One region of the Bradyrhizobium sp. 27S5 genome, then DNA from elsewhere that is predicted to be linked to it. Evidence: riboswitches for the same ligand, from Rfam matches in the RefSeq annotation. Region 1 holds a riboswitch; each other region holds the start of a gene.

Region 1 (10,244 bases):
TGATCTCGGAGCGAGTGAAGCTAACAACGCAGTACAAGCGTCTCTAGCGGTACCGCTTGAGGTCCGCTAACGGTGCAAGGCGTTGTTTCGGGCGATCAAACTTCGCTCGTGCCAGTCGCAGCTTCAACACGACCATGGCGGTCGGGGTCGTCCACCATTTGCAGATCTCAAGCGAACAGCCTGGTCGTTTTCTGAGATGTCGGCTTCCGATCAAGCCCGGCATATTCCGGACAAGTGTTGTTGGTGTTGTGACATGTGTCGGGGCATTATCTTGCTCGCATTATGGATCTAAGCCCCGTACAAGCCGAACACGTTAGAAGAGGATGAAAAACGCCAGCGCCGATCGGGCCGGAATTGATCCAGAGTGCGCCGGATCGGGTCCACGGGCGTGGTGTGGCGCGTTGAGGCGCTCGATCGGGTTGGTCGAGTGCAGGTTGGTTCGATGCTGGGGCAGGAACGTCATGTAGGCGAGCACATCGGCCTCGGCCTCGTCGAGGAAGCCAGCAAGCTTGGGCAGCTTGGGGCGGAGCTGGTCGGCGACCTTCCGCCCACTGCGCTTGGGCGGTCTCGGCATCGTCCTGGGCAAAGGCGGTGGCGATGAAGGCGGAGACGACGCGCGGTCCGCTCTTGCCGGCATGCGACCAACGCGTTGCGCATGAAGTGCACGCGGCAGCGCTGCCAAGTGGCGTTGAGCACATTGCTGATGGCGGCCTTGATGCCCTCGTGCGCGTCGGACACAACCAGCTTGACGCAGCGCAAGCCGCGGCGGGCGAGCTTGCGCAAGAACTCCGTCCAAAATGTCTCGGCTTCGGAAGGGCCAATGTCCATGCCGAGAACCTCGCGGTGGCCGTCACTGTTGACGCCGACCGCGACAATCACCGCGACCGACACATGCGGCCATTCTGGCGCACCTTCACGTAGGTGGCGTCGATCCACAGATACGGCCAGTCGCCCTCGATCGGGCGGGCGAGGAACGCCTTCACTTTGTCGTCGATCTCGCCGCACAGCCGGCTCACTTGGCTCTTGGAGATGCCGCTCATCCCCATTGCCTGCACTAGGTCGTCTACCGAACGGGTCGAGACGCCCTGCACGTAGGCCTCCTGCACGACGGCGCAGATCCTCTTCATGCGTAAGCGTCGTTCTCAGGCCACAGCTTTGAGGTCTTGACGGCAAAGGCCCACGGAAGCAGTTGATCGATGTCGCTGTTTGGATGGCCGTTGACGATCCTGGTGAGGGCGTGGTCATCGAAAGGGACATCCGTGGCCGCGGTGCCGAACGAGACGGCGCTCCTCGGCAGCTGATGGTTTTGCGGATCGCCTGTGGAAGCTTGCCAAGTTGACGGGCGATGGTCCGAGGGGTGAGGACAGCTTTCCGATCGCGTGGATGCAGCACGATGTTGGCGTAGAACTCGGCGATATGCTTGAGCGCCTCGCTGGCTGCTGAAGCGGGCTTGTCGCCCGTGGAGAACCAGCAATCCTTGGCCATATCGCGCGAACAGCATGAAGTCGGCTTCCCAATGACCCGGCGTCCCGCGGCCTTCGACCTCGGAGGGTCGTTCATCGATCGAGCGCCGTTGTTTAATGAAGCTGGCAGGGCTGCCGCCTGGGCGTCGCCGGCGCCCTCGTCTGAGTTTATGGCGCGGCAGCAGGCGGTGCCAGTAATCCTTCTGGGCCGTACGATGATAGATGAAACGATAGATTGACTCGTGGCTGATCATGACGCGACCATGCTCTCGCGCCAGTCGACCAGCGATCTGCTCCGGCGAATGTCCCATCGCAAGGCTTTTGCCGACGCAGTCCCGCAGGGCCGGCTGGCGCGCCAGCTTGAAGCGGCCATCCTGCCGTCGCCGACGTTCGGCCAATTGTTGAGCCCGGACAGGTTCGTAACCGCCCCTCCAGACCTTGGTAGGCCGCGAGTTGCGCTTCAGCTCCCGACTTATCGTCGACGTCGCGCGGTCAAGCGCAGACGCAATATCGTTTCGAGATTTACCGCCTGCATGCAGGCGGTAAATCTCAACGCGCTCTTCAAGGCTGAGCTGGCCATAACATTGTCCCATCGCCACAACACCCTAGAGCGTTTCACATTTTGACTGAAGCATAACCGGTGTTTGCGAAGTAGTTTGGCATTCGCGAGGCTGGATGTCCTGAACGAGGTGACCGATTTGGCGCCAAGTGTCTTCGACGGTGCGCCTCTGAGCCTGCCGCATCCAGTGTTTGATCTTGGAGAAGGCCTGTTCGATCGGGTTGAGGTCGGGCGAGTATGGCGGCAGGTACCAGAGCCTGGCGCCAGCAGCCTGGATCATCTGCCTGACAGCTTTCGACTTGTGGCTTCCGAGCTCGTCGAGAATGACGATGTCGCCTTCGCGCAGGGTTGGCAGGAGAAGGTGCTTCACATAAGCGCAGAAGCATTCGCCGTTGACCGGGCCGTCGAAGACGCAGGGTGCCGTGAGTTGGTCATGGCGGAGCGCGCCGAGGAATGTGAGGGTACGCCAGTGACCGTGCGGGGCGAAGCCGCGCAGGCGTGCGCCCTTGGGGCCCCAGCCCCGCAAAGGGGCCATGTTGGTCTTGATCCAAGGGTGAGTAGGCCGGGGATTTTCACCCCCGGCCTCTCGCAGAACGGTGCGTGAACCTCTCGGTTCACACCGCTCCCGTCAGGTGAACGTGGTCGTTCCGAAGAACTGCCAGTGTACGAACAGCTCCGCGTTATTCCGAGCCAGCTTTCGCAAGAACAGCGAAGCACCGGTTTTGTGGAGCCGGAAGCGCTTGTACTTTCGCATGATCCACGCCTTCAGCTTCTGATTGACGTAGTCGACCAGAGAGAACAGCGCTGAACGGCTGAACCGACCATAATAACCTATCCACCCCCGGAGGAGCGGATTGATCTGTTGGGCAAGCTCAGCCAGCGTCCCCGGCGTTTGCCGGGGAATGTGCAAGCTTCGGATCGTTGCTCGCATGGCCTTCAAAGCTGTCGGACTGACCGCCGGGGTGTATCCACAAAAGAATTCCTTCCGCTGTGACGTTGCCACCTGCCGCGGCCTGAACTGATATCCGAGAAAGTCAAACTTGACCCTCTGATACGTTCGCCGACGCCTGTTGTCCATGCAATAGACGATCTGCGTCTTTGTCGGGTGCATCTGAAGTCCGCACACCTCCAACCTCGCTTGAAGCTCCGCCCTAATGGCCTCTGCTTCTTGCTCGGTCCGGCAGTGCACCAGTCCGTCGTCGGCATACCGACACCAAGGGAGGTCGGGATGTGTCCGCGCCATCCAGATCAAGCACGGGCTTGCGGTGACCGCCCATGTTGCCAGGCGCAACCGAGCCGGTCGCCCGCTGCCGCTGTGACCACTTCACAACCGACGAGACCGCAACACCAAACCGCTCCGCCACAGATCGGCAGCTCTCGCCCGCTAAAACCGACGCCACCACACGCTCGCGAAGGTCCAGGGAAAGAGGTCGGGTCATGCGATGCTGGCCTCCAATCCAGTCAGCATCTTGAATCACAAACCGCCAAAAACCGGAATCCCCTCCGATTCAGTTAAGCAATGAAATGCTCTAGTTGCAGCGCCAGGCAGATGTGCTTGGCACTCAAGGGCCCACAACGATACGAAACCGCCCATCAGCGCCGGGCGTTTGGAACAGACGCCGCCGAAGTGCACGCTTTAAGCAGGCGGGCAAGATGGTAGCATTCACTCGCCGGCATGCGCGATCGCTCGTGTCGGCCGGCGCATATCGTGCTCTTCAATCGACCGGAAGATGCGGCTTCGACGCAAGTCCTGTCCTCCTCAAGCAGGTAGAGGACGCCGAGCCGTGCTAGCCTCGGCCTGAGCCGATCAATAGTTTCGAGAGAAACTGTCGAGCGGTGTTACTCAAGAGCGGTCTTACCATCAACCCGAACAAGCCGACCGCCGAGACGGCAACAGCAAAGACACCGAGGGCACTCCAAACAGCCATTTTCATTGCGAGCCGGTCTCCTTGGTTTGGTTGATATGCTTGCCTGGGCAGTATCGCCAAAAAGTGTCCGAGTGACGCCTACCAGAAATGGCTGGCATCACAGAACCACCTCGCGCCGCGTATGCTATCTTATTCGGTGGATCGTTGATTGCTTGGAGAAGGCAGCGCAGCGCGCCGTGCTTGATGAACCGGGGCCAGCTTGCATGAAAGCCGTCTGTTCGACCAAGTGGTCCTCGGTGCAAAGGCGGCGTATTCGGATTTGTCGCGGCCCACGCGGAGGGACTTTCGGGATGTCATCCGATGTCCGTGATTGTAGAGCGACTTCTGCATCGAGTATGAACGGTGGGCATGCCGCTAGGCACATTAGCAGATCGCAACATGACGCGAGGTTGACGGAATATCCCTTTTGCCGATAATTGAAGGTGTCGAGGTTCTCCGGTCTCATTAGGCCGGAGCTAAGAGGGAAGCCGGTGTCAATTCCGGCGCTGTCCCCGCAACTGTGAGTGGCGAGCTGTCCAACGAAGGCACTGAAGCCTGACGGTTTCGGGAAGACCGGACAGCAGCGCAGAGCCGCGAGCCAGGAGACCTGCCCCGCCACTATCTTCGTCCACCGGCGGGTGTCCCGGTGGTGCGCCAAGCAGCGGTCGCTCGCGCGGCTTCTTCTGCCTGCGTCCGCCATGGCCTTTGCCACCAATATGGGGTTAACGCTATGTCTCTTCTCTCTCTTCCGGTTGCCACACTCGGAACGCCACGCATCGGTCCAAGGCGAGAGCTCAAGGTTGCGCTCGAAAGTTACTGGGCCGGAAAAATCGCCGAACAGCAGTTGCTCGAGGATGCAGCTGGCCTACGTGCCGCAAATTGGGCTCGCCAGAGGTCTCTCGGTGTCACCGTGATCCCATCGAACGATTTCTCGCTGTACGACCAGGTGCTCGACACCAGTGTCATGGTTGGTGCCATCCCAGAAGTCTACGAGACGAATGCCGGATCCATTTCGCTCAAGACATACTTCGCCATGGCACGCGGGGCACAATGCGACGGTCAGGATGGGAGTTGCGGTCACCCGTCGCGTGGATATGGCGCACCCGCGCAGGAGATGACCAAATGGTTCGACACCAACTACCATTACATGGTCCCGGAATTTCACCCGGGGCAGACTTTCAGACTATCCTCTCGCAAACCAATCGAGGAGTACGAGGAAGCCAAGGCCCTTGGCTTTCAGACGCGCCCTGTCCTGATCGGGCCGGTTACATTCTTGAAGCTTGGCAAGAGTGCCGATCTTGCGTTCCAGCCACTGTCACTGCTAGATGACCTGATACCGGTCTATATTGAGCTTTTGAAGGAATTGGCCAAACGCGGGGCAAATTGGGGTCAATTCGACGAACCTTGCCTAGTCCTTGTTCTGGATGAGAGTTCGCGAAAATCCTTGGTACATGCTTATGGCCGGCTCGCAAAGGAAGGGCCGGCCATCAAGATCATGGTTGCAAGCTATTTCGGTGGCCTCTGCGACAATCTGGACGCTGCCCTGCGCCTGCCTGTTGCCGGGCTGCACGTCGATCTGGTTCGCGCGCCAGAGTTATTGAGCCAGATCATTGCGAGCGGCGAGTGACCTCGTCATGTCGCTCGGCGTCATAGACGGTCGGAATGTTTGGCGATCGAATTTGTCGGCGCTCCGCCAGCGACTGGATCCCGCGATTGCGAAGCTTGGTAAGGACCGCGTACAGATCGCCCCATCCTGCTCGCTGCTTCATGTGCCGGTCGATGTTGAACTCGAGACCGGGCTCGCCTCCGACGTCAAGAGCTGGCTTGCTTTCTCGGTTCAGAAGATGCGTGAGCTTGCGACCTTGGCGCGGGCACTCGCAGGCGACCAGAATGTTGCGAAAGCTCTTGCGGAATCGGAGTGTGCCGCAGCCGTCCGCGGGACGTCGCCGAAGATCCGAGATGCCAATGTCGTTGTCCGGCTGAGTGCGATCAACCAGGCCATGCGCCGGCGGGCCAGCCCATTTGCCAGTCGGGCCGAGATCCAACGCAAGCGCTTCGGGCTTCCAGCGTTCTCGACCACGACGATCGGATCGTTTCCTCAGACCTCAGAGGTCCGTAATACCCGGGCGGCGCATGCGCGAGGCGCGATGAGCGACGAGCAATACGACAAGTTCCTCAAGGAAGAGACGGCGCGCGCCGTACGTTGGCAGGAAGACATCGGTCTGGACGTGCTCGTCCATGGCGAGTTTGAGCGCAATGACATGGTGCAGTACTTCGGCGAGCAACTCTCCGGCTTCGCATTTACCAAAAACGGTTGGGTGCAATCCTATGGCTCGCGCTGTGTCCGGCCGCCGATCCTGTTTGGAGATGTCTCACGGCCGAAGCCGATCACGGTGGACTGGTGGCGCTATGCGCAGTCGCTAACCAAAAGGCCGATGAAGGCGATGTTGACCGGACCAGTAACGATCTTGAACTGGTCGTTTGTTCGCGAGGATATTCCCCGAAGCGAAGTCTGCCGTCAGATTGCGCTCGCAATTCGAGATGAAGTCGGCGATCTCGAGAATGCGGGTGCTTCCATGATCCAGATCGATGAGGCTGCACTACGCGAAGGCTTGCCATTGCGTAGTGCGCAGTGGACCGTTTACCTCGAGTGGGCTGGAGATTGCTTCCGCATCTGCTCATCGGGCGTCGCCGAACAAACTCAGATTCATACCCACGTGTGTTACTCAGAATTCAACGACATCATCCATGCGATTGCTGCAATGGACGCAGATGTCATCTCGATTGAGACTTCGCGCTCGAAGATGGAACTGCTCGACGCGTTCAGGAACTACAACTATCCGAACCAAATTGGCCAGGCGTGTACGACATTCATTCCCCACGCGTTCCCGAGACCGGCGAGATGAAGGAGCTCATGGCCTTGGCTCTGAAGCGGCTGCAGCGGTCGCAGTTCTGGGTCAATCCGGACTGTGGCTTGAAGACACGCAAATGGGAGGAGGTTCGCCCGGCACTTGTCAACATGGTCGCTGCGGCCCGCGAACTGCGCGCTGCACCGCTCCAATAGGCCATTGATCCTTGGTCAGGTCTTTCGTCGAGCTGATCGGCTTAAGGAGATCTCGATAGTCCCGGGAGAGCCTTGGTGAATACAAAAGGCCCGGCCGCGTTTAGCGGCCGGGCGGAAGTCGAGTCTGGGAGGAGCGACGCTGCTAGGCATCGCGGCCACTTCCATCGGCAGAGGGAGCACGGCCCACGGATCGATCTCGGCGAGGACATTCGCCGAAAATCTAAGTCCCAGTTAAGGCACAGGATGATCGTAACTCAATTATGCCCTGGTATGCGCCCAATATAGCCAAGGATTAGAAGACTACACCAAGGTTGTTGCTGATGAGGACTGTCTCAACGACTCGCTGAGTCGAGCATGGGTGGGCGATGATGTGGAGCGATCGCCATGGAAGGCAACGAGCCGCAGAACGTGGTGCGCTCTCCTGCCCGCAAACAATACGCTCAATCACCGAGACATATCAAAATCGCGCTCGCAAGGACCTCATCATCACCAATGAAATGAGCAGCTTGAGTTAGGCCAGATTCGGTCGGTCGTTGGTCAAACCGTTGTCGCCCGATTGGAATCCTCGGTTCCAACGAGTGTTTGAAATCTACGTACGGCTCGACGTAGTGGGTGTGACGACGCTTGTAGATAGCTCGGGACCGGATGCCAAATCGGCGTGCTATCAGCCCCGCGATACTCCTAACCAGAAGCCGATTTGGTGATGTTGATCTCCGATCGGAACCGGATCGGGTTGGCTTCGGTTCAAACCGCCCGACTGTGCGTAGCCTCCGACCCAGGGAGGTGCGCGTCGAACGAAGATGCGACGCTCCGGACGAGAAACTCTGCGCCATCGACCACGGAAAGTCGACCGTCGTCCAGTACGGCAACTCCATCTGCGATCAGGTTGGCGAGTCGAGAACGATCGACGACGGCCAGGCTCGGATCCTTGCCGTAACGACGGCATGTCTCGCAAAGATCGACTGCCAAGCCGCACATGAGTCGCTCGATGATTTCGGCGCGGAAGCGATCGTCGTCGGCCAGCAAATAGCCCTTCATCGTGGCCAGCCGTTCCTCGGCGATGCGAGCAAGGTAGTCCTTTATCGACACAGCGTTCGCGACGAACCCTTGTTGCATCTGGCCAATGGCGCTGGCGCCGAGTCCAAGGAGGGTGTCCGCCGAATCATCCGTATAACCTTGAAAGTTGCGCCTCAACCTGCCTTCCTGCCGTGCCAGGGCGAGATTGTCGTCCGGCAGGGCGAAGTGATCGATGCCGATGCGTACATATCCAGCGTCGACCAAAGCTTGCGCGATCGTTTCCGATTGGAGGTGTCGCTCGACGCTGTCGGGCAGAGTGGATCCATCGATCTTGCGTTGATGCTTCTTAAGGAAAGGAACGTGCGCGTAGCCAAACACCGAGAACCGATCCGGATGCAGTGCGAGGCATTTGGAGAGAGTGTCGAGGCAGGAAACGACGGTCTGCTGGGGCAGCCCATAGAGCAGGTCGAAATTAATCCGGCCGATGCCGGCGCGGTGTAGACGATCGACCGATACTGCGGTCTGTTCGAAGCTCTGCAGACGGCCAATGGCCCGTTGAACAACCGGATCGAGGCTTTGGACACCTAGGCTCGCCCTGTTGACCCCGCAATAGCCTAGCGCCTCGGCCATCGGCTCGGTCAATATGCGTGGATCGATCTCTACGGCGATCTCGGCATCAGGCAAAATTGCGAACGAATAGCGCAACGAGGCGACCAGATCAGCAAACGTTTCAGGTGTCATGATCGTCGGCGTGCCGCCGCCGAAGTGGACATGGGAGACCGGTTGTCGTCGACCGATGGTTTCTCCAATGAGGTAGGCTTCAGTTCGCAGTGCGGTTGCATAGGTCGCGAGCGGCTCCTGGCGTTTCATGACAGATGTGTGGCAGCCGCAGTACCAGCACATGCTTCGGCAAAATGGCACGTGCACGTAAATCGAGGCGGACTGCTGGCCGCCTAACGACTTGAGCCACGCTTGATAGTCGGATTCGCTAACTGACGCCGAGAAATGGGGAGCCGTCGGATAGCTGGTGTAGCGTGGCAGGGAGTGCTGCCCGTAGGATTTTGCCAAGTCGGGTCGCATTCTTCTTCTCTGGGTCCAAATCGCAGTTACGCCGGATAGGTTACGCCGGATAGGTTTTTACGCTGCGTCAGTTTAATGGTGGCTGATGGCAGTGGCGAGTCTGAAGCCAAATTGGTAGGGCATGCCCACGGCGTATATCGTCCCTGGATCGCGATGAGCGGTGATGCCGCAGCAATGGGCGGCATGCAAGCCAGTTCTCGTTTTGATCCAATTGCATGAGCGAAGGGAGAAAGTATTCCTCTCCCGAAGGATACTAGCCGTCCCTCGTGAGGCCATGTAGCGGGCTGCTGGCCATTCCGGAGGAAAGAGCGACCGAACTCCGTTCGGCTTCAGCTTCTTGCTCCAATTCTAGGATATGCGCTCTTAGCGCATCGGAGGTCGCCCTTGCTGCTTCGCTGAATAGGGGATCACCATGATCGGTGAGAGCAGAAGCGATGTCGGACCAATCCTGAGGGGATAGAGCCAGAACGGCGGCGGGAAATAAATCTCGTTCTTCCAACATCATGTGGTGCCGCTCGCGTACGATAAAGTCGCGTACGGTATTGCCGACGTCTTGCCGAACGAGTTCACGATCCGCGAGGACCCATCAATAGCTTGAACGGCGTGGTGCAGACGGTCGACGACTTCCTGGTGTTCATGTGCGAGATTGCCGACATCGCATCCGGATCGCGAGTCTCGAGCTTTGAGAAAATCAAGTCTTCTTGAGGATGATGGTACATCGCCGGGTAAACCTCGAAATAGCTGAGGATCGCGCGAATGACCTCATAGTCCGGACGGGTCCCATGCTCGAAAACCTCCAATTCGCGTTGGAGGAAAGTCAGAAGAAGATCAATATTGCGATGCTCTCGAAGCAACAGATCGATGGTCATTGCAGGCTCCATGGAGGAACAAGGTAGCAGGTCGCTCGAGCTAAGGGTCAGTGTCCTTCACGGCGCCGCAATTGTTCGCGCTGTTCTTGCAGAATTCGCATTTTCGCCGCGGCTTGCGACTTAACCCAAGTTCTGCGCATAGCGGCTGGATAATCTGCCGTCACGCAACTCGACTCGGCGTGAGGTTGGTAGGGCAATAACGCCATTCTGCTCAAGTTGGGTAAAGGCGTACGACACCGTCTCGATGGTCAAACCAAGGTAATCGGCAACATCCTGCCGTGACAT
Region 2 (10,244 bases), 2.2 Mb from region 1:
TTGGCGGCGGTTCAAGACGACGCCGGCATTCTGGGGCCGGTGAGTTTGGCAGCTCCTCTGGAGGTTAGCGCGATGCGCGGTGAGCCTGCCGCGCCGGGTTGCCGAACGGGGCTACGCCCGGATTGTAGCCTCGGAGGGCTGCGGCTTGCGCTCGGTGACCAGCGCCAGCAGCACGGTCAGCACCATGAAGCCCACCGAGGCACCGAACACCCAGTGCGGCATGTGCTGGTCCATGATCCAGCCGAACAGCAGCGGGCTGACGATGCCGCCGAAGTTGAAGCCGGTGGAGACGATGCCGAAGGCGCGGCCGGCGGCGCCGGGAGGCGCGGCGTTGCGCACCATCATGTCGCGGGACGGCGCGATCACGCCGCCAAGGAATCCGGCGAGCCCCATCGCCAGCGTGAGCAGGACGGGCGGCAGGTCCATCAGCGCAATCAGCAGCACGAGCACGGCATTGATCGCGAAGCAGGCCGCCGCGACCTGGCTGTGACGATGGGTCCAGTCGGCGAGATAGCCGCCCGCCAGCACGCCGGCGGCGCTGGCGCCGAGGAACGCGGTCAGCGCGATATTGGCGGTGGAGAACGATGCGCCGTAACCGCCCATCAGCGCCACCACGCCAAAATTGTTGATGCCCGAGGTCGACAGGCTGAGCAGTGTGAAGAAGGCGGTCAGCACCATCAGCGCCGGCGTGATCACGCTGGCCTTCGGCGCATTGTCGTCCTTCGCCTTGTTCCTGTTGGCGCCGGCATCGGGAATGCCGAGCACGATCAGGAACAACGCCACCAGCGGACCGACCGCGCCGGCCACGATCAGCGCGCCGAGGCCGCCGATCGAGGCGACCAGCGCCGCCATGATCGCGGGCGCCACCGCGCCGCCGAGGAAGCCGGCAAAGGTGTGGATCGAGAAGGCACGGCCCATGCGCGCCTCGTCCATATGGGCCGAGAGGATCGCGTAGTCAGCCGGATGATAGACGCTGTTGGCAAGCCCAAGCAGCACGGCGCAGACGATCAGCGAGGGATAGCTGAGATGCAGGCCGAGCCCGATCAGCGCACAGCCGCCGATCGTCAGTCCGATCAGCAGGATCTTGCGCGCGCCGATATGGTCGGCGAGATAGCCGATCGGCGCCTGGGTCAGGCCGGAGACCACCGCGAACACCGTCAGCGCCAGGCCGAGCTCGACATAGCCGACGCCGAGCTGCTGCTTCAGGAACGGGAACAGCATCGGCAGCACGAAGATATGGAAATGGCTGACCCAATGGGCCACCGAAATCCCCGTCAGCGTGCGCACCGCGCTGTCGGCTCTTGCTTGCTGCGGTGCGGCCAGAACGTCGACCATTTTTGAGACAACCCTTTTCCCAACGCCCGGCAGGGCGCGCCGAAAATAGAGGCTGGCTGCTAATTGTCCATGAACGCGCCTGCATGGCTGCCCCCGGAGTGGGCGTGCCGGATCGACACATGCGGCATTAATGGCGGCGACAAAGCGTGGCGGCGCGGCGATGATCGGTCATGATCGACGCCAAAAAGCCGCTCCGGGTGCTCGTGTCAGAGGGCTCCAGCACCTCCGGCCGCGAGGCGATCACGATCCTGGGGCTGGCCGGCCATCACGTCGAAATCTGCGATCCCTCGCGCTGGTGCCTGGCGCGCTATTCCCGCTTTGTCCGCAAGTACCACCATTGTCCGCCCCTGCGCACCGATCCGGCGGGCTTCCTGCGCTTCGTCGAGCGTCTGTTGGCGTCGCGGCATTTCGATGTGCTGCTGCCGATCCATGAACAGGGATTCTTGTTCGCCCGCGCCGAGGGACGGCTGCAACCGCGCGTGGGCCTCGCACTGCCGGATTTCACCAGCTATCGCGCCGTGCACAGCAAGGCCGGCTTCAGCCGTCTGCTCGACCAGCTCGGCCTGCCGCAGCCGCCGACCCGGATCGTGAACTCGGTCGAGGAGCTGCGCGACGGCCTGCGGTTTCCCTCCGTGGTCAAGACGTCGATCGGCACTGCCAGCCGTGGCATCTGGTTCGTGCGCGACGCCAGCGATCTCCATCGCGCGCTTTACGATCTCGAATCCGCTGGCGATTTTGCCGGCGAGGTGGTGGTGCAGGACCTCATCACCGGCACCGTCGAGAAGGCCCAATCGGTGTTTTGCCGCGGCACTCTCATTGCCTTCCACGCCTACCGGCAGATCGCGGCCGGCGTCGGCGGCGGCGAGGCGATCAAGGAGAGCGTGAGCCGGCCGGCGATCCGCGCCGCGCTCGAGACGATCGGCGCGCATCTCGGCTGGCATGGCGCGCTCTCGGTCGATGTCATCATGCCGCTCGACAGCGCAACGCCGCTCTTGATCGACTGCAACCCGCGGCTGGTCGAGCCCATGAACGCATACCGGTCCGGCACCGATCTGGTCGACCTGCTGCTGCGCGTCTCGCTTGACGAGACGCCGGCTCCGCTGGCAGACGGCCGCGCCGGGGTGCGGACCCATCTGGCGATGCAGGCGCTGCTCGGCAGCGCGTCGCGCGACGGCACAAGGCGCGAGCTGATCAGGGAATGCGGCCGCATCGCCGCGGGTGACGGTCTCTATCGCGGCAGCACGGAAGAGCTGACGCCGGTGCGGCTCGATTGGCTCAGCGCCGCGCCGCTGGCGATGACCACGGCGCTGCTGCTGGCATCGCCGCAGATCGCCTCATCGCTGGCGCGCGGCGGCTTTGGCGCGCATCTGCTGGATCGCCGCAGCATCAGGAAGATCGAGAGTGCGGAGTTTTGCTGACCCCATTCTCGTCGTCCCGGGCAAGCGAAGCGCGACCCGGGACCCATAACCACTAATGATGATTGTTGCGACGCGCTGGGGCCACAGCGCGCTTCAACAACTCGGCCCTGTGGTTATGGGTCCCGGCTTTCGCCGGGACGACGCAGGGATGGATATCGTTCATCCCTCACAACGGCTCGTCGTCATTGCCATAGCGGTCGATCTTCGGCGTGGCGATGTCGCCATCCTCGTCATACTCGTCGTCCGGCGGCGCGGCGGGTGGCGGAGGCGCCTTCGACTTTTCGTCGGACTTTTTGCTGGGCTTGTCGGCGCCCTTGCTCGTCTTTCCGGCCTTGCCCATGCGTTTCCCCTGCGCGGGTTAAATCAGCTGCCGGAATTCTATCCCAGTTTGCTGGCGCTTGTAATGGAGTGAGACGGCGCGGCGGGATCACACCCCCGCCGCGCCGGATCATGCTCTAAAACGTTGCGCCAGCCTTCACCATGTAGGTGCGGCCGGGGAGCGGATAGGCCGAGAAGCGGCCATCTGTGAACGAGCTCGCGATGGCGTAGTCGTAATAGAGCGCGTTGAACAGGTTGTTGACGCTGAGCGACCAGAAGAAGCGGTCAATTTGCCCACTCAGCTTGATGTCGGCGGTGGCGTTAGCGGGAATCCGGGTCTGGGTATTGGCCTGGTCGTTGTCCATGATGCGCGAGCTCCAGGCGCGCGCGGTGGCGTCGAACACCAGATAGTTCTGCCAGATATTCCAGGTCACGCCGAGACTGCCGGTGTAGCGCGACACCAGCGGCACGTCGTTGCCGGCCCAGATGCCTTCGCGGAAGACCGCGCGGGTGATCGCCATGCCGCCGCGCAGCGTCACGCTGTCGCTGACCTTGAGCGAGGCGCTGGTCTCGCTTCCGTAGCGGCGGGTGGGGTCGAGATTGACGTTGTAGAACAGCACCGGGTTGAAATGGATCTCGTTCTCGAGATCCATCAGATAGACGCTGGTCTGGACCTGGAAGCGGTTGGTCCTGACCCGGAAGCCGCCCTCGACGTCTTCCGACGTCTGGGTCTTGAGCGCAAAATTCTGCGCGATGGGCAGGAAGGTCAGCGGGTCGAATGACGGACCCGATGCGACGCGCTCGTCGACATCGGGCGTGCGGAATGCGCGCGCGGCGCGGCCGAACACCGAAAATGTGTCCGTGAAGCGATGCTCGACGCCGACATGGAGCGCATATTGCGTCTCGTTGCTGTCGAGCGGCGACGCTTGCGCGTCGAACGCGAACGGCGCATTCGGGTCGTAGCGATCGCGCGCCGAGACGCTGGTATTCTGGACGCGTGCGCCATAAGAGAAGTCAGTGGTCGGCAGCAATCCGAGCGTGTGCTGCCAGTAGCCGGCCACGCTCTGCTGCTCGATATTGTAGATGTGGAAGGGGTCGACGCCCTGGAACGCGCCGCGTGCCTGACGGAACGTCGAATCGTAATAGTCGATGCCGGTGAGGATCGTCGACGGCATCCCCAGCATCACGTTCTTGACGCTGAGCCGCGGCGTCAGCGACCAGGTCTCCAGCGCGGCATCGTTGTAGGTCGAGGCGAAGCTGATGGTCGGTACCGTGCCGAAGAAGCCGCTTTGGGTATCGCGCTGCCGCCAGCCGCCGTCGACGATCAGGTCGACGCCGTTGATCAGCGTCTTGGTGAAGCCGGCGGTGACGCTCGCGGTCTGCTGGTTGGCATAGTCGAACGGCGTACTGCTGCCCCGGCGGTCGGTTTGCAGCTCGTTCACCCCGATCGACGGATCGACCAGCCGCCCGCCGGGCAGGCCGAGCTTCTGGTCGCTGCCCGTGACGGTCAGGAAAGCGGTGAGGTCGGCCGTGGTGTAGTTGACGCTGCCGACCGCGTTGCGCTGGTCGAGCGCATTGTTGACGCGGTAGCCGTCGGACTTGATGCCGTTGCCGTAGAACGAGGTGGACCACGGTCCCGCATTGAGCGCCGCGGAGACGGCGGCCATGCGGGTGTTGAACGAGCCAAATCCCGCCTCGGCTCTCATCGTCGTCGGCGGACCGCCGACGCCGGTCTTGGTGATGATGTTGACGACGCCGCCCACCGCATTGTCGCCGTAGAGCACGGCGCCGCTGTTGCCGCGCGTGATCTCGATGCGCGCGATCGAATCGAGCGGGATCGTGGTGAGGTCGAAGCCGGCCTTGTCGACGTCGTTGAGCCGGCGGCCATTGAGCAGGAACAGCGTGTTGTCGGTGGCGAATGCCCCGAAGCCGCGCAGGTCGACCGCGGTCTTGGCGCCGTTCGGCCCGCCATAGAGCGTTTGCAGCTGCACGCCCGGCACCTGCGCGAGGATCTCGGGCAGCGACTGCACCGGCGAATGCGCGATGTCGTCGGCGGTGATCACGGTCGAGGACGATCCGACAATGCCGGCGAATTGGCGGCCGCCGCCACCGTTGCCGGCGGTCCCGGTGGCCGTGCCTGTCCCTGTGGTGCCGGATCCGCTTCCGCCGCCCACATTGGTGCTCTCTACGGTGCCCGGCGCCGGACGGCGCGGTGCGGGCGCTTCGTCTGCAGCGGGCTTGGCGCGCGTGACGTTCTGTTCGCCCGGCTTGGTGACTTCGATCGCCGGTAGTTGATCGGGAGCGGGCGCCTGCTGCGCCCGCGCGGCGGCGGTGAAGACTGCCGGCGCGAGCATCGTCGTCGCGAGCAGAAGCGCGCGGCGCCGCCAATGGTGGAATGGGTAGGACGACATAAGCGAGACCTCGGTAACGTCAGTGGCACGTCACCGCGAACCAGTCTCACCATCGTGCTAACAGCCTCAGGTGAAGCTCATGCCTGTACTCCCCGACCGGCATCTTCGCGTGTGACCACGGCTGACGGCAGGTCTCCTGGCTCGCGGGTCGTTACCCTTCGTCGCCTTCCCAGGACCGAGATTCCCAGTGGCCCGTGACGAAGGATTCACCGCATACAGTTGCGGGGGCAGCCGCGGCCTTGGGGAAGTTTCCCCGCACCGCATTCCCTTTTCATCTCATGAAAGAACCGTCATGTTCATCTAGGGTTCGGCCGGGCAGCAAAGTCAATCCGGCGGAAGTCGGGCGGCGGTCAGACGGCCACGGTTTTTGTCGAGTGTCGCTTGTCTGCCACGGCGATCGCTGTAAGAGCATGGATCCGATGAGCGTGCAGGATTTTGCCTTGGCGGCCGAGGTCGCGGCGCGGCGCCGATGGGGCGCCACCGCGGCGCTGCTCGCGCTTGTGGTGCTGCTGTGCGTGATCTCGCTCGGCATCGGGCCGGTGCGGCTGTCGCCGCTCGCGGTGATCGAGGCGCTGTTCGGCGGCGGCAGCGATGTGGCGCAGGTGATCGTGCGCGAAATCCGTTTGCCGCGCACCATTCTCGCGTTCGCAATCGGCGGCATTCTTGGGCTGTCAGGCGCGGCGCTGCAGGGCCTGCTGCGCAATCCGCTGGCCTCGCCGTCGCTGTTCGGTGCGCCGCAATCGGCGGCGTTCGGCGCGGTGCTGGTGATCGCGCTCGGCCTGGCCGACGTGCGCTCCTACGCGTTGCCGGTGGTGGCGATCATCGCCGCGTTCGGCTCGGTGTTCGCGCTGCTCGCGATCGCCGGCCGCAATGCCGGGCTGTTGATCCTGATCCTCGCGGGGCTTGCGATCTCGAGCTTCGCCGGTGCTGCGACCGCGCTGGTGATGAATCTTTCCAGCAATCCCTTCGTGGTGCTGGAGATCGCGTTCTGGCTGCTCGGCTCGCTGGAGGACCGCAGCTTTCAGCATGTGGCGCTGGCGCTGCCCTTCATCATCGCGGGTGCCGCGATCCTGCTCAGCCAGGCGAACGCGTTCCGTGCGCTGACGCTTGGCGAGGAGGCCGCGCAGAGCCTCGGCGTCGATGTCGGGCGGCTGCGGCTCTTCGTGATCGCGGGCGTTGCGCTCGGCGTCGGCGGCGCGGTCGCGGTCACCGGCACGATCGGCTTCATCGGGCTCGTCGCGCCGCATCTGATGCGTCCCCTGATCGGTCACGATCCGGCGCGGCTGCTGGTGCCGAGCGCGCTGACCGGCGCGGCGCTGCTGCTCGCGGCCGATATCGCGGTGCGCATCATCCCCTCGACCTCGGACATCAAGGTCGGCGTGCTGACCTCGATCATCGGCGTGCCGTTCTTCCTCTATCTGATCATGCGCGAACGCCGCGCGCTCGGCGGAGGCGTGGCATGACGCTGCTGTCCGCCATCGCGCTCGATGCTTCGCTCGGCAGCCGAAAGGTGCTGCACGATGTGTCGCTGTCGCTGGCATCGGGCCATTTGGTCGCGCTGGTCGGCCCGAACGGCGCCGGCAAGACCACACTGCTGCGCGCGCTCGCCGGATTGATTCCGTCCGACGGCGAGATCCGGATTGGCGGCGACGCATTGGCGTCACTGCCGCTGCGCGAGCGCGCGAAGCGCTTCGCCTATCTGCCGCAGGGGCACATGGTGCATTGGCCGCTGCCGGCGCGCGATATCGTTGCGCTCGGCCGCTATCCGCATGGCGCGACCGATCCGGCGCGGCTATCGCCGAAGGACATGGAGGCCGTGCTGCGGGCGATGCAGGCGGTCGACGTCACTGAATTCAGCGACCGCCGCGTCACCGAGCTGTCCGGCGGTGAGCGCAGCCGCGTCGCGCTGGCGCGGGTGCTCGCGGTCGAGGCGCCGGTGATCCTCGCCGACGAGCCGACCGCGTCGCTCGATCCGCGCCACCAGATCGACGTGATGCAGAAGCTGCGCAACGTCGCCGACACCGGCGTCTTGGTCATCGTGGTGACACACGATCTCGGGCTCGCCGCGCGCTTTGCCGATCACGTGCTGGTGCTGTCGGAGGGCCGGCTGGCGGCGCAAGGCCCGCCGGATGAGGCGTTGTCGGAAGCGGTCCTCGCCAGCGTGTTCCGGGTCAGCGCCTACCGCGCTGAATTTCAGCGCGAGGCCGTTATCGTGCCGTGGGCGGACGTGTGATGCGGGCGAGATACTGCCGCGAGTTCGGTTCACCTCTCCCGCTTGCGGGGGAGCATAGGCCGCCTTCGGCGGCCGTTCTTAAGAAACGCCGAAGCGAGGCTTCGGCTGTGTCGCATCGAAAGATGCGATGCGGGCGGGGGCTTTCTCCACTCGAAGAGTGTTCATTGCGGCGCTACCCCCACCCCAACCCTCCCCCGCAAGCGGGAGAGGGGGCGCACCTTTTGCGTGTCAGCCATCTCGCTCGGCTCTGCTTTTTGCTGACGCTCTCCGTTCTTGCTGGGCTCATGTCCGCCAGTGCCGCGTCTGCCGCCGGACCGCGCATCGTCTCGATGAATGTCTGCAGTGACCAGCTGGTGCTGTCGCTGGCTGATCCGGACCAGATCCTCGGGCTCAGCCGTTTCTCCCGCGATGCCTGGCAATCCTGGGCCGCCGAGCGGGCGCGAAACTATCCGCGGCTGTCCGGCGAGGCCGAGGACGTGCTGCTGCTCAAGCCGGACCTCGTCGTCGTCAGCCTGTTCGACAAGCGGGCGACGCGCGATCTGCTGAAGGCGAAGGGGCTGCATCTCGTCGAGTTCACGGTGCCGCGCACGCTGGACGAGGTGAGGGACCAGATCCGCGCCATGGGCGAGGTGCTGCAGCATCCGGATCGCGCGGAGGCCGAGATCGCGCGCCTCGACGCGGCGATCGCGCGGGCGCGGGCGGTGGCTGACGGTCATCATTATCGGGTGCTGCCGCTGGAGCGGCGCGGCTTTGTGTCGGGTGAGAGCAGCCTGGTCAACTCGCTGCTGGCGGCAACGGGTCTTTCCAACGCCGCCGGCGAGCTCGGCTTCAACGCCGGCGGATTTGCCTCGCTGGAAGCAATCGTGAAACTGCGGCCGGATTTCATCCTGGTGGCGGAGGCCGGCGATCGCGCCGAGGATGACGGCCGCGCCTTCCTGCTGCATCCGGCGCTGGAGCGGTTCTATCCGGAGGGCAAGCGCATCGTGCTGCCGGAGCGGCTCACCGTCTGCGGCGGCGTGATGCTGGCCGATGCGCTGGATCGGTTGACGGCGGAGCTGCAGCGGGTAAGCGCCGAGCGCTCTAATTAACCCCGTCATCCTGAGGTGCGAGCTCTTGCGAGCCTCGAAGGATGCACGGCCCCGATATCGCCAAATGCGCGCGGACACAGTGTGGCCGTCGACCCTTCGAGGCTCGCTTCGCTCGCACCTCAGGGTGACGGTAGATAATTTCGCGCGCGTTAGCGAAGAGCCTAGGGAATTACCCCAGCACCACCGGCCCGCCGGCCTTCTTCCACGCATCCATGCCGCCCTCGATATGCGCGGTGTTCGCCAGTCCCGCCTTCTTCGCGGCGGCCACCGCCATCGCCGAGCGTTCGCCGAAGGCGCAGAAGAACACGACGCGGCGGCCGGTCGCGGCGGCAACTTCGCGCAGCATGCCGCCGGGCTGCAATGTGGCGCAAATCCCGGGATAGGGCGCGTGCAGCGCGCCGGCGAGCGTGCCGTGCTTGGCCCGTTCGCCGCTCTCGCGCAAATCCACCAGCAGGATATCGGGCCGGCCGAGGCTCGCGATGGCGTCGCGTGCGTTGAGGGAGAGGCCTTCCTTGGTGAGCTCGTCCTGGTGCAGGCCGACATGCATGTTGGCGGGCAGCACGACATCCATCAGCTTCGGGTTCGGCAGATTGAGGTTGTTCATCAGCTCGACATAGTCGTCGATCGATTTGACCTGCAGCCGCGGATTGTAGCGCTTCTCCTCGCCGATCGTGGAGACGGTGTCGCCCTTGTAGTCATGTGCGGGGAACACCATGGTCTCCTCGGGCAGCCTCAAGAGGCGATTGAAGATCGAATCGTACTGGGCCCGCGCGCTGCCGTTCTGGAAATCGGTGCGGCCGGTGCCGCGGATCAACAGCGTATCGCCGGTGAACACGCGGTCGCCCATCAGATAGCTATAGGAATCGTCGGTGTGGCCGGGCGTGTACATCGCCTCGAGGCAGAGGCCCTCGATCGTCACTTTGTCGCCGTCGGAAACGCGCATCGACACCACGTCGGCCTTGCTCTGCTCGCCCATGATGGTGATGCACTGGGTGCGGTCGCGCAGCTCGCCGAGGCCGGTGACGTGATCGGCATGCAGATGTGTATCGACGGCCTTGACCAGCCTGAGGTCGAGTTCCTGCAGCAGCTTGCAGTAGCGGTCGGCCTTCTCCAGCACCGGATCGAGGATCAGCGCCTCGCCGCCGGCGCGGCTCGCGAGCAGATAGCTGTAGGTGCCGGACACGCTGTCGAAGAGCTGGCGAAAGATCATGACGGCTTACCTATTCTCCGGGCCGAGTCACAGGGAGGATATTATTCCATAGATGGGGTCGATTCAAAGCAAATCCATCCCCGTTCCAGCCTGTCCCGTCACCCTGAGGAGCCGCGTAGGCGGCGTCTCGAAGGGTGGACGGCCCGGGTCTCTCACGAAAGGAACGGTGGAGCGCGGAGGCATCGGGGCCGTGCATCCTTCGAGGCACGCTTGCGCGTGCACCTCAGGATG
Region 3 (10,244 bases), 1.8 Mb from region 1:
CGAGCGCGTCGGAACTCCGCATCCTCAGTTCGAGCTCCGCCTCCGGCAGCGTGCCCATCAGCACGGTGGTCACGTCGTCGGCAAGCGCGATCGGCTGGCCGACCGAATTCCAGCAACCCGCCATGCCGGGAATGCCGGCGATCACCTCGATCTCGACACGCGCCTGCAGGCGCGAATGCAGGTGCATGAACGAGCCGTAGAAGTAGGGATCGCCCTCGCAAAGCACGACGACATCGATCGCGCGCGCAAGCCGCGCCAGGCGCTCGGCCCATTCGTCATAGAATCCCGCGAGCAGCCGCGCATAGTCCGGACTGTCGAAAGCGATCTCAGTGGTGACGGGATATTCCATCGGATATTCGCTAACGTCGGCGACGAGCAACCCCTCCACGATGCGGCGGGCCTGACCCAGCTGGCCCTTCTTGCGGAAATAGGCGACGTGCTTTGCGGCACGCACAGTGCGATCAGCGCGTACGCTCATCAGGTCCGGATCGCCTGGGCCGAGGCCGCAGCAGATGATGCGTCCCATCTACTCGCTCCGGCTCGCCAGTGCGTTGACGGCGGCGACCGTGATCGCCGAACCACCGAGACGTCCCTCGACCGTCAGCGCCGGCGCGTGCGGTGCGGCCATCAATGCCGTCTTGGACTCAGCCGCGCCGACAAAGCCGACCGGACAGCCGATGATCGCCGCCGGCCTTGGGCAATCGGGGTCCTCCAGCATGTTGAGGAGATGGAACAGCGCAGTCGGCGCATTGCCGATCGCGACGATTGCGCCGACCAGATGCGGCCGCCACAGCTCGAGCGCAGCAGCGGAGCGCGTATTGCGCATCGATTGCGCGAGTGCGGGAACCTCGGGATCACCAAGCGTGCAGATGACAGCATTGCCGGCCGGCAGCCGCGCGCGCGTAATTCCTTCAGACACCATGCGCGCGTCGCAAAGGATCGGCGCCCCGTTCTGCAAGGCGGCACGCGCGCTCGCGGCCATGCCGGGCGTGAAGCGGACATGCGCTTCCAGCCCCACCATGCCGGCGGCATGGATCATGCGCACGACCACCGGTTCTTCGTCCGGCGTAAAGCGGCCAAGGTCGGCCTCGGACCGGATGGTGGCAAAGGACTGCCGATAGATCGCAGCACCGTCGGTCTCATAGATGTGCGGCATCAGCGGCCTCCCAGCAGCACGGAGGGATTTGCGACGATGCCGGCGCCGGTCAGCCCACGCATGACGGGCTCATCCCGGGTCGAGCCACGACGGATCAGATCGAAGCCTTGGTTCGTAGCCACGAGGGTGACATCCGCAGAGCCGGAATGCGCACATCCCTTGGCGCAACCGGACACGTGAAGCCGGGCATCGGCCGGAATATGCCGCACCAGCGCCGACGCCAGCGCGCGCGTGTCGGCATGCGCCTCGCCGCAGCGCGGCGCACCGCTACAGGCGATCGCGCGGAGCGCCGGATCGTCGACCTCGGTGACGATGTCGGCCCCACCGGGCATCTCGCGCATCCCCTCCGCCAGCAGCATCCGCCACGGCGTCACGCGGAGAGCCTGCGCGCAGCCGGCGAGATGGCGCAGCGTCTGCTGCGGCATGAGCCCGAACGCAACGCCGACCATCGCACCGGACGAATAGAGTCCGGGAACGGCGTCTATCGATCGCGGCGCCGGCTCGACATCGCCGCGCAAGGATTCGGGCAGGCTCGCGCCGCCGGCGAGATAGGCCGCCATCCGTCGCCTCTCACCTTTCGCTCCGCCGGAAGCGATGAACCACTCGGCCAGCGCCAACGCGACCTGCACGGCCTCGCTCCGCGTGACGGAAAGCCCGAGCTCGGCGCCATCGGCGCGCACCAGCAGGCCGCCATTGCGATCGCGCTCGATCCTGATATCCGCAGACGCGCCAGCCAGCACCCGCTCGCTGCCATCATCGATTGCGAAACCGAACTTGGTCGGAAGATCGAGCAAAGAACCGGCGAGCACCCGCTCAAGCTCGGCGGCGAGCGCGCGCGTATCGTCGCCGGTGGCCCAGAATGGCGTCACCAGAATGTTGCGCTGCGCCTCGATGTCGGCATCCGTATCCAGCAACCCGAGCTCGCCAATTCCTTCGATCAAGCGCGGATAACCTTCATCGCTGACGCCGCGGATCTGCAGATTGGCGCGGCTGGTCAGATCGATCAGGCCGTTGCCGTGTCGTGCGGCCAGATCGGCGATTCCCGTTGCTTGCGTTGCCTCGAGCCGTCCGCCACGCGGGCGAATCCGCACCACGAGGCCGTCGCCTGATAGCATCGGCCGCAGCGCGCCGGGACACCAGCCCTTGATCGCAACAGCGCTCATGAGGCCTCCTGCAATGCCGCCGCAATCGAATTGCGCCGCGTCTGCCAGAGCGACGCCTCGTGCAACCGGGTAAAGCAGGTTTCCATCGCAGCCAGGGCAGCCGGGTTCTCGCGCGCCATGAAGCCGCGAACGTCGTCATTGCCGAGCGTCGCGTCGTAGTAGAGGTCGAACAGATGCGGCGGCACCGCGTCGGCCAGATGGGCGAACGCCGCCATGTGCTCCAGCGTCGCCGTGATCTCGGCGGCACCTCGGAAGCCATGGCGCATCATGCCGGCGATCCATGCGGGATTGGCGGCGCGCGCACGCACCACGCGCGAGATTTCCTCGGTCAACGAGCGCGCATGCGGCTGATCCGGCCGCGTCGCGTCGAGATGATAGAGCGCCGGGACCTCTGCGCCAATGCGCCGGGCTGCCGCCGCGATGCCGGCTTCATGCGCGGCATAGTCCGCCGCCAGCAGCAGGTCGGTCTCGGGCAAGTCCTGGGTATGGACAAAACTGTCGGCCGCCGCGAGCCGCCCCTCGATGCCGGCGCGATCGGGCCGCATCTCGCCGTCGGATGCAAACGCCCAGGACGACGCCGACAGCCAGGCTTCGCCGGCCGCATCGCGCGCTTCCTGGGTGAAGACGTCCGGAACCGACGCGATGCCGGCGCCATAGTGTCCCGGACGAGGCCCGAACACGCGCGACATGCGTTCGCTGTAGGGATTCTCCTCCCCCTCATCGCTGCGTTCGGACAATGCTTCCGTGGCCGCCTCGAACAACTGGGCAAGCCCCGAAAAGACGTCGCGGAACAACCCCGACACGCGCAGCGTGACGTCGATGCGGGGACGACCGAGCTCTGCCGGCGCGATGATGTCGTAGCCAACCACGCGGCCCGATCCGTGATCCCAGCGCGGCGCAATGCCGGCGAGATGCAGGGCCATCGCAAAATCCTCGCCGGCCGTGCGCATCGTCGAGGAACCCCAGAGGTCGACGACGAGCCCTTTCGGCCAGTCGCCGTGATCCTGCAGGTGACGGCGCAGCAGCTCTTCGGCGAGCTTCACGCCCTGCGCATGCGCCGACGGCGTCGGAACCCCGCGGGGATCAACGGCAAACAGATTGCGTCCGGTCGGCAGCACGTCGCGGCGCCCGCGATAGGGTGACCCCGAAGGTCCCGGCGCGACGCGCCGGCCAGAGAGCGCATCGCGTAACGCAGCCTTCTCCTTCGCACCGCAAGCGCCCTGCCCGAATATGTGCAGGCCGTCACCGAACTGGCTCTCCTTGAGATCGCAGACGAAGCGGTCGATCTGCGGAATCGCCTCGGCCGCGGAGACCGACGCAGCGAGACCAAGATCGTCCTCCAGCCCGGCCAGCCGCGCTTCCTCGCGGATATCGGCAATCAGGCGCTGCCGCCGTGCCGGATCGAGACCGTCCGCAGTCGAATATTCATCGAGTAAGCGCTCGAGCCTGCGCAAGCCTTCCGGCACCGCCGCCAGCGCGAGCGGCGGCGGCAGATGACCGATCGTCAAGGCGCCGATCCGCCGCTTGGCCTGCGCCGCCTCGCCGGGATCGTTGACGATGAAGGGATAGATGACGGGCAGATCACCGATCAGCGCCTCGGGCCAGCACGCGGACGACAGCGCGACCGACTTGCCGGGCAACCATTCCAGTGTGCCGTGCGCGCCCATGTGCACGACGGCATCGATGCCCTGCTGCCTGAGCCACAGATAGAACGCGACATAGGCATGACGCGGCGTGCGCGACAGATCGTGATAGTCGGCATCGCGATGGCCGATATCACCGCGCTCCGGCTGAACGGCGATGATCGACTTGCCGCACTGGATTGCCGCGAATTGAAATTCGCCGTCACGACAATCGGGATCGTCCTCCGGCGCGCCCCATGCACGCGCGAGGTCGTCCTGGAGCTGTGACGGAAGGCCGGAGATGGCCGCGCGATACCCGGCCACGTCCCATGTCAGTTTCCGGTGCAAGAGCGCATCGCCCAGCAACGCCACCGGCTCGAGATCAAAGCCCGCGGCCGCGAGATCGGCCCGCAACGCCTCGACCGAGGCAAGCGCATCGAGGCCGACGGCATGCGCGATCTGGTGCGGACGGCCCGGATAGTTCGACAGCACGAGCGCGAGTTGCTTCTCCTGCGCGGGCTTGTCGGCAAGCCGATGCCAGGCTGCCACGCGGGCGGCAATTGCTGCGACGCGCCCGGCATCCGGCCGATGCGCAAGATGCGCGAATTGCAGATCGGGATCGCGCTCGCTCGCCGACTTGAAGCTCACCACGCCCGCAAACAGGCGGCCGTCAACCTCCGGCAACACCACATGCATCGCGAGATCGCCGGGCGACAGACCGCGGAGCGACTCGGCCCAATCCTCGCGCCGCGCCGTCGACAAGGCGACCTGGAACACCGGACATGAAGCGGCATCGAACGGCGTGGTGCCGTCATCGCCGGCCGCGGAGAATGCGGTCGCATTGACGATGGCGGCTGGAGGGCATTGCGCGAACTGAGCGCGCAGCCAATCGGCCACGCCTGCGGCCTTCAACGAGGCGACGAACACGCCGTAGGCGTCAAAACCTTTCTCGCGTAGCGCCTCGACCAAGGCATCGACCGGCGCGGTGTCGCCGGCCGCGAGATAGGAGCGATAGAAGGTCACGAGTGCCCGCGGCCGGCCACCCGATGCCGGCAACGCTGCGACAACACCGCGCCGCGGATCGTAGACGCCGATCTCCGGCAGATCGATCTCGCCGACGACAGGCCCGGCATAGAGCCCTGACGCCAGCGCCACTTGCGCGATCACGGCCTGGGCGGCGACAGGCCCCCCCTTGTCGCACAGCACCTTAAGTCGCCGCAGCGTCGAGACCGGCAGCGTGGAAAATTCGTCCAGCCGCAGATCGTCGCGGCCATCCGCCGGCAACACCACCAGGGCGATATCGCGCTCCTTTGCCAGGCGATGCACCGCGGCCAGCCCGTAGGACCAATAGGGCTCACCGCCGATCAGCCGCACCAGGATGCCGCGCGCGTGCGACAGCGTCCGCTCGATATAGGTATCGACCGACAGCGGGTGGCGCAGCTCCGCGAGATTGGCGAGCCGCAGCGACGGCAGCGCGGCGCGGCCCCGCCGCCAGCCGGCCGCGAAGGCAGCGAGATCGCTGTCGGAAAACGACAACACCACGAGATCGGCCGGATCCTGGCCGAGGTCCCTTGGTGTCGCGGTCTCCTCAAGGCCGCGGCTCTCGCGGAAGACGACGTGCATCAGACACCTAGTCGCGCCCTGATCGCAGCTTCACTGATGTCGCCGTGCTCGCCGATCACGACCAGCTTCGACTGCCGCGGCCGTGTGCCCCAGGGCATGTCGAACTGATGCCGCACGCGTTCGCCGACGGACTGCACGAGCAGCCGCATTGGCTTGCCTTCGACTGCGATATAGCCCTTGGCGCGCAGCACGTTCTGCTCGCGGGCCAGCCCCTTGATCGAAGCCACGAGTGCCTCGACATCCGAAACCTCGGGAAGATCGATCACCACGGAGTTGAAATCATTGTGCTCGTGCTCGTCCTCGCCATCGTGGTGCGACGGCCGCGACGCGAGATCATCCTCTGCCGCGGCCTCGAGCCCCAGGATCACGCGCGCATCGACGGCGCCGTCGACGATCGGCAACATCGGAACCTCGCGCGGCATTTCAGCGGCAATCACCGCTTTGGCCGCCTTGATCCCTTCCGCTCCGGCGAGATCGGCCTTGGTCAGCAGCACGATATCGGCACAGGCGATCTGGTCCTCGAACACTTCGGACAGCGGCGTCTCGTGGTCGAGATTGTCGTCGGCCGCACGCTGTGCATCGACTGCTGCGGGATCCGGCGCAAAGCGGCCGGCCGCGACCGCTTCCGCATCGGCCAGCGCGATCACGCCATCGACCGTGATCCGCGAGCGGATTTCCGGCCAGTCGAACGCCTTCAGCAGCGGCTTCGGCAGCGCCAAACCTGACGTCTCGATCACGATGTGATCGGGCCTCACGCGTCGCGCCAGCAGTTGCTCCATCGCCGGGATGAAATCGTCGGCGACGGTGCAGCAGATGCAGCCATTGGCGAGTTCGACGATGTTCTCGGTCGGGCAATTGGCGTCGGCGCACGACTTCAGAATCTCGCCGTCGACGCCTTCGCTGCCGAATTCGTTGACCAGCACCGCGAGCTTCTTGCCATTGGCATTGCGGATCAGATGCTGGATCAGCGTCGTCTTGCCGGACCCGAGAAATCCGGTCACGACCGTGACCGGAATTTTGGCGAGCGTGTTCATTCTGCGGCCTCCGGGACGACGGCAAGGGGTGGAATGCGGGCGAGCGATTGCTTGCGGAAGATTTCCGGACGGCTGCGCCACGGCACGATGCCGTCAGGCGCGGCCGCATAGGCGGAGGCACCGGCGATCACATCCCTGGCATTATCAGCGGACAGGCGGCCGTAGACATAGGACCACCGCCCCGGCGCGCTGAGCGCGACCGAGCAGCCCTGGCTGCAAGCCGAGAGGCATTCGACGGGAACAAGATTGACGTCATCGGGCACGCCGGCCTCAACAAGCGCGGCATGCAGGCGCGCACCGGGCGCGATCTCACCTTCCGCCAGCGTCTGGCCGGCGCGGCAGGTGATGCAGACATGAAGTGTAACGCTCATCGCCCATCCTGGATTGACAGCGGGAGGCGAAGAGGCACACGAACCGATGTGAATGGGTTCGTTCCCCGTCGCGGAACACCCCGTCCGCCGGTCTCACTACACGTTGCGTTGGCAGGTCTCCCGGCTTGCGGAGCAGGATTTCTCCCTCGATGCCCACCTTCCCGATTCTCGACAAGGAATCAGTGGCTTTTGGGCATCTCTCCGGTCACGGTCGCGGGGGCGGCTGCTTTTCAGGCCCACCTTGAGCCCTATCGCATTCCCTCTTCGCCTGTCGTAGGACAGGAACCAACGCGGGCCCACCATTCGTCCGTGGCTCGAACTTGTCAAGCCGAAGGAATGTCATGATTTCTGAAGAAAACGGCGCCGAAGACGAGGTCGGCAGCAGCGAGGTTTCGCTGGATGCGCGCCACGCGACCAAGATGGCGAAGAAAAAGGTCGCGCGCGACAAGATCATGGCGACCAAGAGCGGTGAAAGGGGTCTGATCATCGTTCATACCGGCGCCGGCAAGGGAAAATCCTCTTCGGCCTTCGGCATGATCGTGCGCTGTGTGGCGCATGGCTTTCCCTGCGCGGTGGTGCAGTTCATCAAGGGCGCCTGGGATACCGGCGAGCGCCGCCTGCTCACCGGGCATTTCGGCGAACTCTGCCAATTCCACGCGATGGGCGAAGGCTTTACCTGGGAGACGCAGGATCGCGCGCGCGACATCGCGGCGGCCCAGGCCGGCTGGGAAAAGGCCAAGCAGCTGATCGCAGACCCGAGCTTGCGCATGGTTGTGCTCGACGAGATCAACATCGCGCTGCGCTATGACTATCTCGCCATCGCCGATGTCGTCGAGTTCCTGACCACGTCAAAGCCGCCGATGACGCATGTCGTGCTCACCGGGCGCAACGCCAAGGAGGAGCTGATCGAGATCGCCGATCTCGTCACCGAGATGACGCTGGTGAAACATCCGTTCCGCTCCGGCATCAAGGCCCAGCCGGGCGTCGAGTTCTGACTGTTATCGCCATGGCGCGTGCATTGATGATCCAGGGAGCCGGTTCGGACGTGGGCAAGTCGCTCATCGTCGCGGGCCTGGCGCGCGCTGCCAGTCGGCGCGGCCTGCGCGTGCTGCCTTTCAAACCGCAGAACATGTCCAACAACGCGGCTGTGACCATCGACGGCGGCGAGATCGGACGTGCGCAGGCCCTGCAGGCGCTCGCCGCCGGTGTCGAGCCGCACACCGACATGAACCCGGTGCTGCTGAAGCCGGAGAGCGATGTCGGCGCCCAGATCATCGTGCACGGCAAACGGATCGCGACCGCACGCGCGCGCGAATATTCCGCTATGAAACCGTCGCTGATGGGCGCGGTGCTGGAGAGTTTTGGGCGGTTGAAGGATCGCGCCGATCTGGTGCTGGTCGAAGGCGCCGGCAGCCCCGCCGAGGTCAATCTGCGTAAGTCCGATATCGCCAATATGGGCTTTGCACGCAAAGCTGACGTCCCCGTGGTGCTGGTCGGCGACATCGACCGCGGCGGCGTCATCGCACAGCTCGTCGGTATCCAGGCGGTGATCGATCCCGAGGATGCCGCGATGATCCAGGGCTTTGTCATCAACAAGTTCCGAGGCGATCCGACGCTGTTCGACGACGGCTACCGCCTGATCGAATCCCGCACCGCATGGCGCGGCTTTGGCGTGCTGCCCTGGTTCGTCCGCGCCGGCGAGCTTCCGGCCGAAGACGCGCTCGGGCTCGGCGAGGCGCGCAAGCCCGGCCAGTGCAAGATCGCCTTCCTTGCGCTGTCGCGGATCGCCAATTTCGACGATCTCGATCCGCTGAAGCTCGAGCCCGGCGTCGATCTCGTGATGGTACGGCCGGGCGAAGCCATCCCGGGTGATGCGAAGCTCGTCATCCTGCCCGGCTCGAAATCGACCCGCGGCGACCTCGCCTTCCTGCGCGCGCAGGGCTGGGACATCGATCTCGTGGCGCATCATCGCCGCGGCGGTCATGTCCTTGGCCTCTGCGGCGGATATCAGATGCTCGGCGAGAGCGTCGCCGATCCCGACGGGATCGAAGGTCCCGCCGGCGAAACGCGCGGCCTCGGACTTCTTGATATCACAACTGTCATGACCGAGCAGAAGACGCTGACACGCGTCAGCGCGGTGCATGCCGCTACCAGTCAGCCGATCAGCGCCTATGAAATCCATATCGGGCGCACCGACGGTCCGGATCGTATCAGGCCATTTGCGTCGCTCGACGGCGCCGCTGAAGGTGCCGTTTCCGCCGATGGTCGCGTTCACGGCAGCTATCTGCACGGCCTGTTCACGTCTGACGAGTTTCGCAAGGCCTTCCTTGCAAGGCTCGATATTCCCGCGGCCGACCAGCCGTACGGCGCCCGGGTCGAGAGCGCGCTCGACGCGCTCGCCGAACACATCGAGACCCATCTCGATGTCGAAGGCCTGCTCGCGCTGGCGCGCTAGCGCGTGATGAGATGAGTTTGAGTTGGAACGGCGTCGAAGGTTCACCTCTCCCTTGGGAGAGGTCGATTTGCGCAGCAAATCGGGTGAGGGGCTACGGACTATCGAGAGAGCGAGAGCCCTCACCCGGATTGCTTCGCAATCCGACCTCTCCCCGATGGGGAGAGGTGGACCGAAATCGCGGCGAGCTGATTCCACCCAATCGTATCGCGCGTTAGACGATCAGCGCGACAGCACGGCAGACAGCCGAGCCCATTCGGCTTCGCTGCCGGGCAGACCGAGGCGCAACCATCCCGGCCGCTGCTGAAACACGCGCGACCAGATCAGCCCATGGGCAAGCTCGTCCTGGGCGACCAACGCATCGCCGGTTTCGTAGAGACGGAACAGCGGCGTGCCACCGACCAGGGTCCAGCCCTGCGATCGCACCGCTGCATCGAGCCTGACGCAGTCGGCCGCCAGCCGTGCGGCCGTCGCCTTTGCCCAGTCGTAATCGAGCAATGCACGCCGCCCGATCGCAATCGCGGCCCCCGAAACCGGCCATGGGCCCGCCATCGCCGCAAGCGCGCCGATGTCCGGCTCACTGCCGATCGCGAAGCCGAGCCGCAAGCCGGCAAGCCCGTAGAATTTGCCGAATGAGCGCAGGATCACGAGCCCCGCTCGTCCGGCTTCCGGTGTGAGCGACAGGTCCGGCACGGCGTCCGCAAAACTCTCGTCTATGACGAGCCGGTCGACGCGTGGCAAAAGCGCGAGCAGCTCGCGCCGGTCGTGGTGCCGCCCATCGGGATTGTTCGGATTGACGACGACGGCAAGATCGGCGCCCGCA

What was found. Region 1 has a riboswitch for cobalamin ahead of metE (5-methyltetrahydropteroyltriglutamate--homocysteine S-methyltransferase). Riboswitches for the same ligand answer to the same signal wherever they lie in the genome.
Region 2: another riboswitch for cobalamin. It lies ahead of WDM24_RS39295 (TonB-dependent receptor); the one in region 1 lies ahead of metE (5-methyltetrahydropteroyltriglutamate--homocysteine S-methyltransferase).
Region 3: another riboswitch for cobalamin. It lies ahead of WDM24_RS14550 (DUF1636 domain-containing protein); the one in region 1 lies ahead of metE (5-methyltetrahydropteroyltriglutamate--homocysteine S-methyltransferase).

Annotation. Positions count from the first base shown of each region.
Region 1 covers NZ_CP147714.1:1,376,766-1,387,009, reverse strand. Annotated here, with positions in the region: partial or broken gene WDM24_RS06650 (IS256 family transposase) at 401-1,118, opposite strand; partial or broken gene WDM24_RS06645 (IS30 family transposase) at 1,297-2,056, opposite strand; partial or broken gene WDM24_RS06640 (IS630 family transposase) at 2,079-2,572, opposite strand; gene WDM24_RS06635 (group II intron maturase-specific domain-containing protein) at 2,651-3,265, opposite strand; partial or broken gene WDM24_RS06630 (helix-turn-helix domain-containing protein) at 3,270-3,461, opposite strand; cobalamin riboswitch at 4,362-4,558, shown strand; partial or broken gene metE (5-methyltetrahydropteroyltriglutamate--homocysteine S-methyltransferase) at 4,660-6,993, shown strand; gene hemN (oxygen-independent coproporphyrinogen III oxidase) at 7,738-9,090, opposite strand; gene WDM24_RS06615 (hemerythrin domain-containing protein) at 9,657-9,959, opposite strand; gene WDM24_RS06610 (helix-turn-helix domain-containing protein) at 10,080-10,244, opposite strand, start outside; gene WDM24_RS06605 (cyclic nucleotide-binding domain-containing protein) at 10,171-10,244, opposite strand, start outside.
Region 2 covers NZ_CP147714.1:8,342,959-8,353,202, reverse strand. Annotated here, with positions in the region: gene WDM24_RS39315 (CHAD domain-containing protein) at 1-43, shown strand, start outside; gene WDM24_RS39310 (MFS transporter) at 112-1,335, opposite strand; gene WDM24_RS39305 (hypothetical protein) at 1,506-2,753, shown strand; gene WDM24_RS39300 (hypothetical protein) at 2,920-3,093, opposite strand; gene WDM24_RS39295 (TonB-dependent receptor) at 3,209-5,482, opposite strand; cobalamin riboswitch at 5,592-5,789, opposite strand; gene WDM24_RS39290 (iron ABC transporter permease) at 5,902-6,945, shown strand; gene WDM24_RS39285 (ABC transporter ATP-binding protein) at 6,942-7,715, shown strand; gene WDM24_RS39280 (ABC transporter substrate-binding protein) at 8,000-8,803, shown strand; gene WDM24_RS39275 (MBL fold metallo-hydrolase) at 8,973-10,013, opposite strand.
Region 3 covers NZ_CP147714.1:3,137,290-3,147,533, reverse strand. Annotated here, with positions in the region: gene WDM24_RS14575 (precorrin-2 C(20)-methyltransferase) at 1-526, opposite strand, end outside; gene WDM24_RS14570 (precorrin-8X methylmutase) at 527-1,156, opposite strand; gene cobG (precorrin-3B synthase) at 1,156-2,319, opposite strand; gene cobN (cobaltochelatase subunit CobN) at 2,316-5,564, opposite strand; gene cobW (cobalamin biosynthesis protein CobW) at 5,564-6,598, opposite strand; gene WDM24_RS14550 (DUF1636 domain-containing protein) at 6,595-6,969, opposite strand; cobalamin riboswitch at 7,063-7,274, opposite strand; gene cobO (cob(I)yrinic acid a,c-diamide adenosyltransferase) at 7,311-7,964, shown strand; gene WDM24_RS14540 (cobyric acid synthase) at 7,976-9,424, shown strand; gene cobD (threonine-phosphate decarboxylase CobD) at 9,644-10,244, opposite strand, start outside.